DNA from 3 places in the Arthrobacter sp. LAR12-1-1.1 genome. Region 1 is predicted to be linked to each of the others. Evidence: riboswitches for the same ligand, from Rfam matches in the RefSeq annotation. Region 1 holds a riboswitch; each other region holds the start of a gene.

Region 1 (3,201 bases):
TCGTCCACGATCCGGCCGTGCCTGATCACGCTGCCGGCGTCGGTGCCGGCATAGATGGCCACCCCGGCCTCGTAGGCTTCGAGGACCCGTTCAGCCCGCCGTTCCCACAGCGAGCGCATGTGGGCGGCGTAGCGGGGGAACTTGGCCTCCGCCCGCGTGGCGATGTCCGGGAACGTGGCGATGTTGATCAGAGTGGGCACGATCGGGACGCCTTGGTCGAGGAAGCGCGGCAGGTGCCGGGGCAGCAGCCCGGTGCCGTGCTCGATGCAGTCGATCCCGGCGTCGAGCATGTCATCCAGGGTGTCTTCGGCGAAGCAGTGCGCGGTGACCCGGGCCCCTTCATCGTGGGCGGCCTGGACGGCGTCCTTGACCGTCCGGGCGGGAAAGCTGGCCGCCAGGTCGCCGGCGTCGCGGTCGATCCAGTCCCCCACGAGCTTGACCCAGCCGTCGCCCGCGCGGGCCTGCTTCCGCACCGCCTCTACGAGATCCTCCGGCTGGACCTCGATGGCCAGGCCCGGCAGGTAGCGCCGGGTCCTGCCGAGGTGCCGGCCGGAGCGGATGATCCGGGGAAGGTCCGCCCGCTGCTGGAGCCAGCGGGTGTCGTGGACCGCGCCGGCATCTCGGACCAGCAGCGTCCCGGCGTCCCGGTCCGCCAGGGCCTGGGATTCGGCGGTGTCCTCGGAAACGTCCCCGCCCGGGCCCAGGCCGATGTGGCAGTGTGCGTCCACGAACCCGGGAATGACCCAGCCGTCCAGCACGGTCTCCGGCGCGGCTGCCGGGCGGCGGAAGGTCAGCAGTCCGTCCACCGACCAAAGTCCGCGGCGTTCCTGGTCCGCGGCCGTGAGGATGGGGCCGCTGAATTCGATGATACCGGTCATGGCCTAAGCCTAATCCGCATGACAACCCGCCGGCCCAGATCATCCAGCCCCAGCTGCGCTTCGTGCACCCGCAGGGCAGCCAACGCCTGGCCCGGCTGGGCGAATTCCTCGAAACCGCAGCTCGCGTAAAACGGCCCATTGAACGGAATGTCCGCGAAGGTGCTAAGCGTCATCGATAAACAGCCACGACTCCGGGCCGCATCGATGGCCGCCTCCACCACGGACCGGCCGATCCCCCGCCCGCCGAAGTCCGGCTGCACGGAGAGTTGCTCCAGGTGGGCCTGGCCGCCGAGTTCGTCAACGCGGGCAAATCCTACGGGCGGGTTTCCGGCGACAAGTATGAAGCGCGGCTCGACCGGCGTCGTCAACGCCGGAGCCGGGAGCGCCTGGTCCCCCGGCTCCGCTTCGAGGATGCGGTCTGCTGCGGCCTCGAGAACCGGCAGCGCCGGAAGGTCTTCCGGCGTCGCCGTCCTGATCCGGGCCGCGGCCCCGGGCACAGTCACAATGCCAAGCTAACACCGCGGTCCGCCGGCCGCGTCATACTCCACAGCCGTCGACAGGCACGTGGTAGCTTCGTCTACGACCACACGGGTGCCCCCTGCAGGGGCTGAGATCGGGCTGACGCAGCCTGCGACCGTTGAACCTGTCCGGGTAATGCCGGCGAAGGAAGTGAGTATTTTCGTGAATACCCAATTGACCCAGCACAGCCCTGCCCAAATCGAGCCCGTCCAAATTGAGTCAGCCCAAAATGAGCCTGCAGCCGCCACGCAGTCGCTGAAGTCCCACTCGCTGGCCTTCACCACGGACCCGGACCATGGCATCCGCGTCCCGGTGACCGAGATTGCCCTGGAACCCTCACCGGGCGGCGTCGGGAACGCACCCTTCCGGGTCTACCGCACCGCCGGCCCCGGCAGCGATCCGGTCCGCGGGCTGGAGCCCTTCCGGGCATCCTGGATTGAGGCCAGGGCGGACACCGAAACCTACGCCGGCCGGGAACGGGAGCTGCTCGACGACGGCAAGTCGGCGGTGCGCCGGGGTGCGGCGTCGGCCGAGTGGCGGGGCGGCCGGCCGGTGCCGCGGCGCGCCGTTGAGGGCAAGACCGTCACGCAGATGCGCTACGCCCGGGACGGTGTCATCACCCAGGAAATGCGGTTCGTCGCGCTGCGGGAGAACTGCGATGTGGAGCTGGTCCGCAGCGAGGTGGCCGCGGGGCGGGCGATCATTCCCAACAACGTCAACCACCCCGAATCCGAGCCGATGATCATCGGCAAGGCGTTCCTGGTGAAAATCAACGCCAATATCGGCAACTCCGCCGTGACCAGTTCCATCGCCGAGGAGGTGGACAAACTCCAGTGGGCCACCCAGTGGGGCGCGGACACGGTCATGGACCTCTCCACCGGGGACGACATCCACACGACACGCGAATGGATCATCCGCAACTCCCCCGTCCCCATCGGCACGGTCCCGATCTACCAGGCGCTGGAGAAGGTCAACGGTGAGGCGAATGCCCTGACCTGGGAGATCTTCCGGGACACCGTGATCGAGCAGTGCGAGCAGGGCGTGGACTACATGACCATCCACGCCGGGGTGCTGCTGCGCTACGTGCCCCTGACAGCCAACCGGGTCACCGGCATCGTCTCCCGCGGCGGCTCCATCATGGCCGGCTGGTGCCTGGCGCACCACCAGGAGAACTTCCTCTACACCCACTTCGACGAGCTGTGCGAGATCTTCGCGAAGTACGACGTCGCGTTCTCCCTGGGTGACGGGCTGCGGCCCGGCGCGACGGCGGATGCCAACGACGCGGCGCAGTTCGCCGAGCTGGACACGCTGGCCGAGCTCACGCAGCGGGCCTGGGAGTTCGATGTGCAGGTCATGGTGGAGGGCCCGGGACATGTGCCCTTCCACCTCGTCCGGGAAAACGTGGAGCGCCAGCAGGAACTCTGCAAGGGCGCCCCGTTCTATACGCTCGGGCCGCTGGTCACCGATATCGCACCGGGGTATGACCACATCACCTCGGCGATCGGCGCCACGGAGATTGCCCGCTTCGGCACCGCCATGCTCTGCTACGTGACACCCAAGGAACACCTCGGGCTGCCGAACAAGGACGACGTGAAGACGGGCGTGATCACCTACAAGATCGCGGCCCACGCCGCCGACCTCGCCAAGGGCCACCCCGGCGCCCACGAACGCGACGATGCCCTGTCCAAGGCGCGGTTTGAGTTCCGCTGGCGGGACCAGTTCGCGCTGTCCCTGGACCCGGTGACGGCGGAGGCCTTCCACGATGAGACGCTTCCCGCGGAGCCGGCCAAGACAGCCCACTTCT
Region 2 (3,201 bases), on a different contig from region 1:
GTCGGCCGCGAGCAGGAGCTGACCTGCGTCCCATGCCGGCAGCCGCAACCGCGTCGCCGGGACGTAGCCCGGCACCCAGACGCCCGCACCGATGAGCATGTCCCGCGCCTCGGCCAGGACCCGGTCCGGCGGTCCGTCAATCAGCACGGCGGAGTCCGTGGCGGACCCGGGCTGCAGCACCACGATCCTGTCCACCAGGTCTTTCCAGACCCCCACCCGGTGCTCCACGACCACCAGGGTGGCGCCGGTCTTGTCCAGGCAGCGGCCCACAGCGTCGCGGACCTCCAGGACGCCGGCGGGATCGAGGTTGGCGGTCGGCTCGTCGAGCAGCAGCAGCCCCGGCCGCATCGCAAGGATCCCGGCGAGCGCCAGCCGTTGCTTTTGTCCGCCGGAGAGTGCCGACGTCGGGTGGTCCAGCGGCAGCCGGCCCAGCCCGACGTCGTCGAGTGCCTCGCGCACGCGCGGCCAGATCTCCGCCGCCGGGACGGCGAGGTTCTCCGCCCCGAAGGCGACGTCGTCGCCGAGGCGGGAAAGCACCACCTGGGTTTCCGGGTCCTGCTGCACAAGCCCGGCGCGGCCGCGCTGCGCCCGTGGTGGGGCACCGTCGATCAGCAGGCTTCCGGTCTCGTCTGAGTCTTCGGAGTCGCCGGCCGGCCCCGAGGCGCCGGCCGCGCCGTCGCCCAGCACGCCGGCCAGGGCGTGGAGCAGCGTCGATTTGCCGGCGCCGGAGGGGCCCAGCAGGAGCACGCGCTCCCCCGGCCGGATGTCCAGGTCAAGGCCGCTGACGGCGGGCCGGGGCCTTCCAGCGTGCCGCCAGCCCCAGCCGCGGGCCGTGACGGCGGCCGGCCGGACGCCTGTTGAAGATCTCATGGGTGCTCTGCAGAGTTCAGGATAAGAGGGTTCTGGAGAAGCGATCAGGAGAAAACAGGCTCCGTGGCGGCCTTGCGGGAGGCAAAGGAGCCCAGCACTCCGGTCTTGGCCAGGCCGCGGGTGGCGAGCCAGGACAGTCCGCCGGCAATCACTGCGCCGGAGATTGTGGTGAAGGCGATGTAGGCGAGCTTGTCCCCGGCTGCGTAGGCGATGTTCCAGCCCCACGGCAGGAAGGAATCGTTGAGGCCGCAGAACAGGCCCGCGCCGGCTCCGGCGAGCAGGGACACCGGCAGGTTGAACTTCTTATAGAGGAAGGCCGCGAAGACCAGTTCCGCGCCGAGGCCCTGCAGGATGCCGGAGATCAGCACCGTGGTGCCGTACTGCGAGCCCATGATGAGCTCGCCCGTGGCCGCGACGGTTTCGCAGAAGAGCGCTGCGCCCGGCTTGCGGATGATGAGCATGCCCAGCACCGCCGGGATCATCCAGCCGCCGGCGTAGAGTCCGCTGAGCGGCGGGTAGAGCGCGTTGACCGGGACCGAAATGAGGTTCGCGCCCTGGGACCAGGCCCAGAAGATGACGCCGCCGGCAACGGCGATCAACGCGGCCACCACAATGTCCACCACACGCCAGGTGTAGTTGCGCCGGGCCGATGATGGGCCGGCGGAACCATGCTGTGCTGAAATATCTGTCATGTCGTCCTCCTGAGGAACAGGAGGGGAGGGTGCTCCGGCCGGCTTCGGCTTCCGCCGCCCTCCGCGCACCCTGAGAACTCGACTCCCTTGCGCCGGTACTAACCGGATCAGGTTCGAGGGTCTGCGGCTGTCCGCACTCTCAGCGCCCACCTAAGGTTTCCCCGGATTTTTCCGGTGATGCCCGACGGCGGCGCTCCCCTGTCGTAAATTGTTTCGCCCTTGTGGGCTGGCTCAGTTTACACCCGGAGGGCCGGGTTTTCAGCGGCGTGCCGTCACAATCCGGGACGGGGCAAAGCCGGTCTCCGCGGCCGGGAACGCCCCGCTTGGTAGAGTCGACGTGTCGGACACCCGGACCCGCCAGCGGGCGGCCTCGTCACCCACCGGAAAGCTGGATTATTTTGACGCAGACACCAGCCACACAAGATCCCTCCGGGGAATACGACCCTGACTCGAGGGAGCCGCAGCCGCAGGGATCCCTGGCGGTGCTCATCGGCCGGGTACTGGCCGAGATGGACGCGCTCCAGTTCGCGTCGTTCAGCAAGGACGACGCCCTGGACCTCGGGCTCCTCCTTGTCGAGCTGGGCAGGCAACGCTCGCTGCCCATCGCGGTCGACATCACCAAGGGCGAGCAGGTGCTCTTCCACGCAGCGCTGGACGGTGCCACGCCGGACAATGAGCGCTGGATCAACGCCAAGAAGCGGACCGCCATGCGGTACGAGGTCCCGTCCCTGCTGGTGGGCCTCCGGGCCCGCGCTGCCGGCGGAATGATCGAGGACAACGCCTGGTGGGACCAGACGGAGTTCGCCGCCCACGGCGGGGCGTTCCCCATTTACGTGCGCGGCACGGGCGCTGTCGCCGTCGTCACCGTCTCCGGCCTGCCCCAGAAGGCGGACCACGAACTCGTGGTCGAGGCCCTGCGGATGGTCCTCATACCGGAACGCTAGGCTAGGGAGAGACCCAGTTCCCGTCCCAAGGAGACCGAAGAATGAACATCATCATCAAGCTGCTCGGCACCGGCATCAGCCTCCTGGCCGGCTTTGCCGGCACCAAGCTGGTGGACACTATCTGGGAAAAGTCCACGGGCAACAAGCCGCCCAAGGGCCACGACGACGACGTCCCCACCACGCTGCGCTCGGCCCTGACGTTCGCCCTGATCTCCGCATCGGTCAGCGCCATCATCCAGGTGCTCGCCAACCGCGGCACCCAGCGCGCGATCACCCGCTTCGCCAAGACCCAGGACATCGTCTGACCGGACTCGACTAGCGGCGGCGCCGGTCGAAGCGTCGGTCGATGTGCCGGGCTGCCGCGCCGGTCACCGAACGGGCTCAGCGGCCGGCTTCGTCGTCGTCCACTCCGTGTTTGGCCGCCTGCTGGCCCGCTGCCTGTTGAACTATGGCTTCGAGCTCGTCGGAGCTCAGCAGTTCCGGATGCAGGTGCTTGGTCCGGTAGCCGGCCCGGCCCACCATGTGGGCCGACACGGGGACGGTGAGCAGCTGGAAGAGCCAGGCCACCACCAGGACGGGCCACACCCACCAGCTGCGCATCTGCAGGCCAAGCGCCGCCAACAGCAGGAACAGGCCGAGGACCTGCGGCTTGGTGGCGGCGTGCATCCTGCTCATGAGGTCCGGGAACCGCAACA
Region 3 (3,201 bases), on a different contig from region 1:
GTCGACCACGAACGGGTCGGCCACCGCCCCGGTCACCGGTACGGCCGGTGTTCCTGCCAACGTCGTCTCGTTCATGCTGGTCATCCTCCCTGGACTGCCGTGACAAGTTCGACGTCGTCGCCGTCGGCGAGCGCCGTGGCGTGCCACTGGCTGCGCGGCACCACTTCGGCATTGCGGGCCACGGCGACACCGAGTTTGCCCCCGTCTGCAGCCCGGCCGTCGGGGCCGATGCTGCGGCCCGTGAGCTGGCTGACGAGTGTGCTGACGGAGGCGCCGTCGGCGACGCTCCGCTCCGTTCCGTTCAGTCTGATGTTCATGCTGCTTCCTTGTTGGGGCTGTCTCCGGACGTATCCGGGATGCGGGAAAAACGGTCGGGGCGGAACCCGGCCCAGCGCGGGTCCGGCGTCCCGTCCATGAGTTGCCGGCATACGGCGGCAGCGGCGGGGGTCAGCAGGACGCCGTGCCGGAAGAAACCTGTGGCGATGATCAGTCCCGGGACGTCCCCGCCGCCCGGGCGCGCGACCCGCCCCAGCAACGGGGCGTTGTCCGGGGTGCCGGGCCGGGCTCGGGCCGTGGCTTCCAGCAGCTCCAGCTCGGCGACCCCGGGCACCAGCTGCTGGGCGTCCCGCAGCAGCTGGTAGATGCCGCCGGCAGATACGGCATGCGGATTCGACGGTCCGTCCTCGCGCTGGGTGGCTCCGATCACCACGGTGCCGTCCTGGCGGGGAACGATGTACACCGGGACCCCGCGCACCATGCCCCGCACGGTTGCGGTGAGCAGCGGCTGAAGATGCGGGGGCACGCGAAGGCGCAGGATGTCGCCGTAGACGGGCCGCAGCGGCAGCGCCAGTCCGGCGGGCAGCTCCTCGAGCCCGGCGGCGCCGAGCCCGTTGGCGACGACGGTTTCTGCAGCCCGCACGAAACCGCCACCCGCCAGCCGTACGCCCGCAACCTGTCCGTCCTGCCACAGCAGGCCCGCCGCGCGCCGCCGGATCAAGCTCCCGCCCTCCGTGCCGAGCACGCCGGCGAGCCGGGCGATCAGGAGGCGGGGGTCCACCTGGTGATCGGCCGGGATGTCGAAGGCGCACGAGATGCCGGGACTCAGCAGCGGCTCCCGGCTCCGCGCCTCGCGCACTGTCAGCGGTTCCACGGTGAGGCCGCAGGCCTGCTGGACTTCCCTCAGGTCCGCGAGCGCGCGCCGGTCCGCCGCGTCGGCCCCGACGGCCAGGGTCGGCGTCGTCAGGTAGCCGGTACCGGCCCGAGATTCCGTGCCCCCGGCACCGGCGTCCATCCCGGCACCGGCGTCCACTTCGGCAGCGAATCCGGGCCACAGCCGGGAGGACTCAAGCATCAGCTCCAGGAGCTGCTCCTCCTGGTAGTGCAGCTCGCTCACGGGGGCCAGCATGCCGGCCGCGGCCCAGCTGGCTCCGCTGCCGGGAGCATCATCGATCAGCACCACGGACCGGCCCGCGCGGCTGGCCTCGAACGCGATGCCGTGGCCGATCACGCCGCCGCCGATCACGGCAACGTCTGCGGTGATGTCTGTGGTGATGCCTTCGGCGCTGATGTCCCCTGCGGTACCGGGCCCGGTGTCACAAACTCTGGAAGCGGCGTCATTTGCGGCTTCGGCTGTGCGGCCGGCTCGTGAGCCCATAAAAAAATTCCTTCCCTACGCCGGTACTAGCCGGATCAGGTCAAGCGGTCGGCTCTGACGCCCTCTCAGCCGTGCAGCGGCGACATGGCTGCTGCGGGCTCCCGCGGTATGCGCCCAGTTTAGAGGAACTAGGCTGGTCCCATGAGCCAGGACCCCCTCCACACCACCGCCCGCCTCTACCTCTGCACCGACGCCCGCAGGGACCGCGGCGACTTCGAGGACTTCGTTGACGCCGCCTTCGCAGGCGGCGTTGACATCATCCAGCTGCGCGACAAATCGCTCGAGGCGGCGGAGGAACTCGAACTCCTGGAGGTCCTTCACGCGGCAGCACAGCGCCACGGACGGCTGTGGGCCGTCAATGACCGGGCTGACATCGCCTCCTTGTCCGGGGCGCCGGTGTTCCATATCGGCCAAAAGGACATTTTGTTCGACGCCGCCCGCGGCTTCCTGGGCAAGGATGCCGTGATCGGCCTGTCCACCCACAGCCCGAAACAGGTGGACGCCGCCATTGCCGCCTCACCAGGCCGTAAAGGACTCGACTATTTCTGTGTGGGACCCGTGTGGGCGACGCCCACCAAGCCGGGACGCGCCGCCGTCGGCCTCGACCTGGTGCGCTACGCCGCCCAGGCAATCGGCCGGGCGAAAGCGGACGGCACCGGCAAAGTCGACGGGGTCGTGCCGTGGTTCGCGATCGGCGGGATCGACCTCAGCAACGTCGAGCAGGTAGTCCAGGCCGGCGCCCGGCGGATCGTGGTGGTCCGGGCGATCACCGACGCCGCTGATCCGGCCCACGCCGCGGGTGCACTGCTGGCGGCGCTGGACGCCGCGGAATCCTAGGCAGGTTCCCCGGCCCACAAGCCCGCCGGCGTTCCGGGCCGCGGCCACCCTGGCCGGCAACCAGGCCTGCACCCTCGCCGGCACCGCGGCTGGCGCTCGGTACTGGACCTACCCGGCCAGCCCCAGCCCTGCCATCCTGCGCGCGTGGTTCGCTGCGAGTTCGGCCGTCAGGCCGCTGACCAGCTCCCTGGCGTCGGCGTCGTCCAGCCCCGAGAGCCCGGCGAGGAACTCGTGCTCAAGGCTGACCCGCTGGGCGTGGGTCAGGACCTCACCCAGCAGGCGCCTGGCCCACAGCGCCAGGCGCGACGCGAGCCGGGGGTCATCGGCGAGGGCCGCCTTGAGACGCTCCTGCAGCACGGCCGTAGACTCGCCCGTGGAGCGGACCTGCCCGATCAGCTCCCGGGTCCCGGCGTCGACGTACCGGCCGACGGCGCTGTAAAAGTCAGCGGAGACCGTGTCGATCACGTAGGCCTTCATGAGCGCCTCGTACCAGTCCGCCGGGCGCGTGCGCTCGTGGAAGTGGTCCACTGAGGGCTGGAACGGCAGCATGGCAGCCTCCGTGTCCAGGCCCATGTGCTCGAGCCGGGCGCGGACGAGTTCGTAGTGCTGGAACTCGTCCACGGCCATCCTGCCCAGCACTGCACGGTCATGCAGCGTGGGCGAATACCGGGCGCTCGAGGACAGCCGTTCGAAGGCAGAAAGCTCGCCGT

Evidence for each region. Region 1 has a riboswitch for thiamine pyrophosphate ahead of thiC (phosphomethylpyrimidine synthase ThiC). Riboswitches for the same ligand answer to the same signal wherever they lie in the genome.
Region 2: it holds a riboswitch for thiamine pyrophosphate, as region 1 does, so the genes downstream of both, MRBLAR12_RS22805 (ECF transporter S component) here and thiC (phosphomethylpyrimidine synthase ThiC) in region 1, are expected to answer to the same signal.
Region 3: it holds a riboswitch for thiamine pyrophosphate, as region 1 does, so the genes downstream of both, thiO (glycine oxidase ThiO) here and thiC (phosphomethylpyrimidine synthase ThiC) in region 1, are expected to answer to the same signal.

Annotation. Positions count from the first base shown of each region.
Region 1 is NZ_JBEGIG010000056.1:21,702-24,902, forward strand. It holds gene MRBLAR12_RS20080 (amidohydrolase family protein) at 1-878, opposite strand, end outside; gene MRBLAR12_RS20085 (GNAT family N-acetyltransferase) at 875-1,381, opposite strand; TPP riboswitch at 1,456-1,564, shown strand; gene thiC (phosphomethylpyrimidine synthase ThiC) at 1,560-3,201, shown strand, end outside.
Region 2 is NZ_JBEGIG010000078.1:151,229-154,429, forward strand. It holds gene MRBLAR12_RS22800 (ABC transporter ATP-binding protein) at 1-870, opposite strand, end outside; gene MRBLAR12_RS22805 (ECF transporter S component) at 915-1,562, opposite strand; TPP riboswitch at 1,629-1,772, opposite strand; gene MRBLAR12_RS22810 (heme-degrading domain-containing protein) at 1,961-2,506, shown strand; gene MRBLAR12_RS22815 (DUF4235 domain-containing protein) at 2,548-2,811, shown strand; gene mnhG (monovalent cation/H(+) antiporter subunit G) at 2,888-3,201, opposite strand, start outside.
Region 3 is NZ_JBEGIG010000012.1:510,541-513,741, reverse strand. It holds gene MRBLAR12_RS10480 (thiazole synthase) at 1-75, opposite strand, end outside; gene thiS (sulfur carrier protein ThiS) at 81-317, opposite strand; gene thiO (glycine oxidase ThiO) at 314-1,654, opposite strand; TPP riboswitch at 1,649-1,769, opposite strand; gene thiE (thiamine phosphate synthase) at 1,796-2,491, shown strand; gene MRBLAR12_RS10460 (ferritin-like fold-containing protein) at 2,600-3,201, opposite strand, start outside.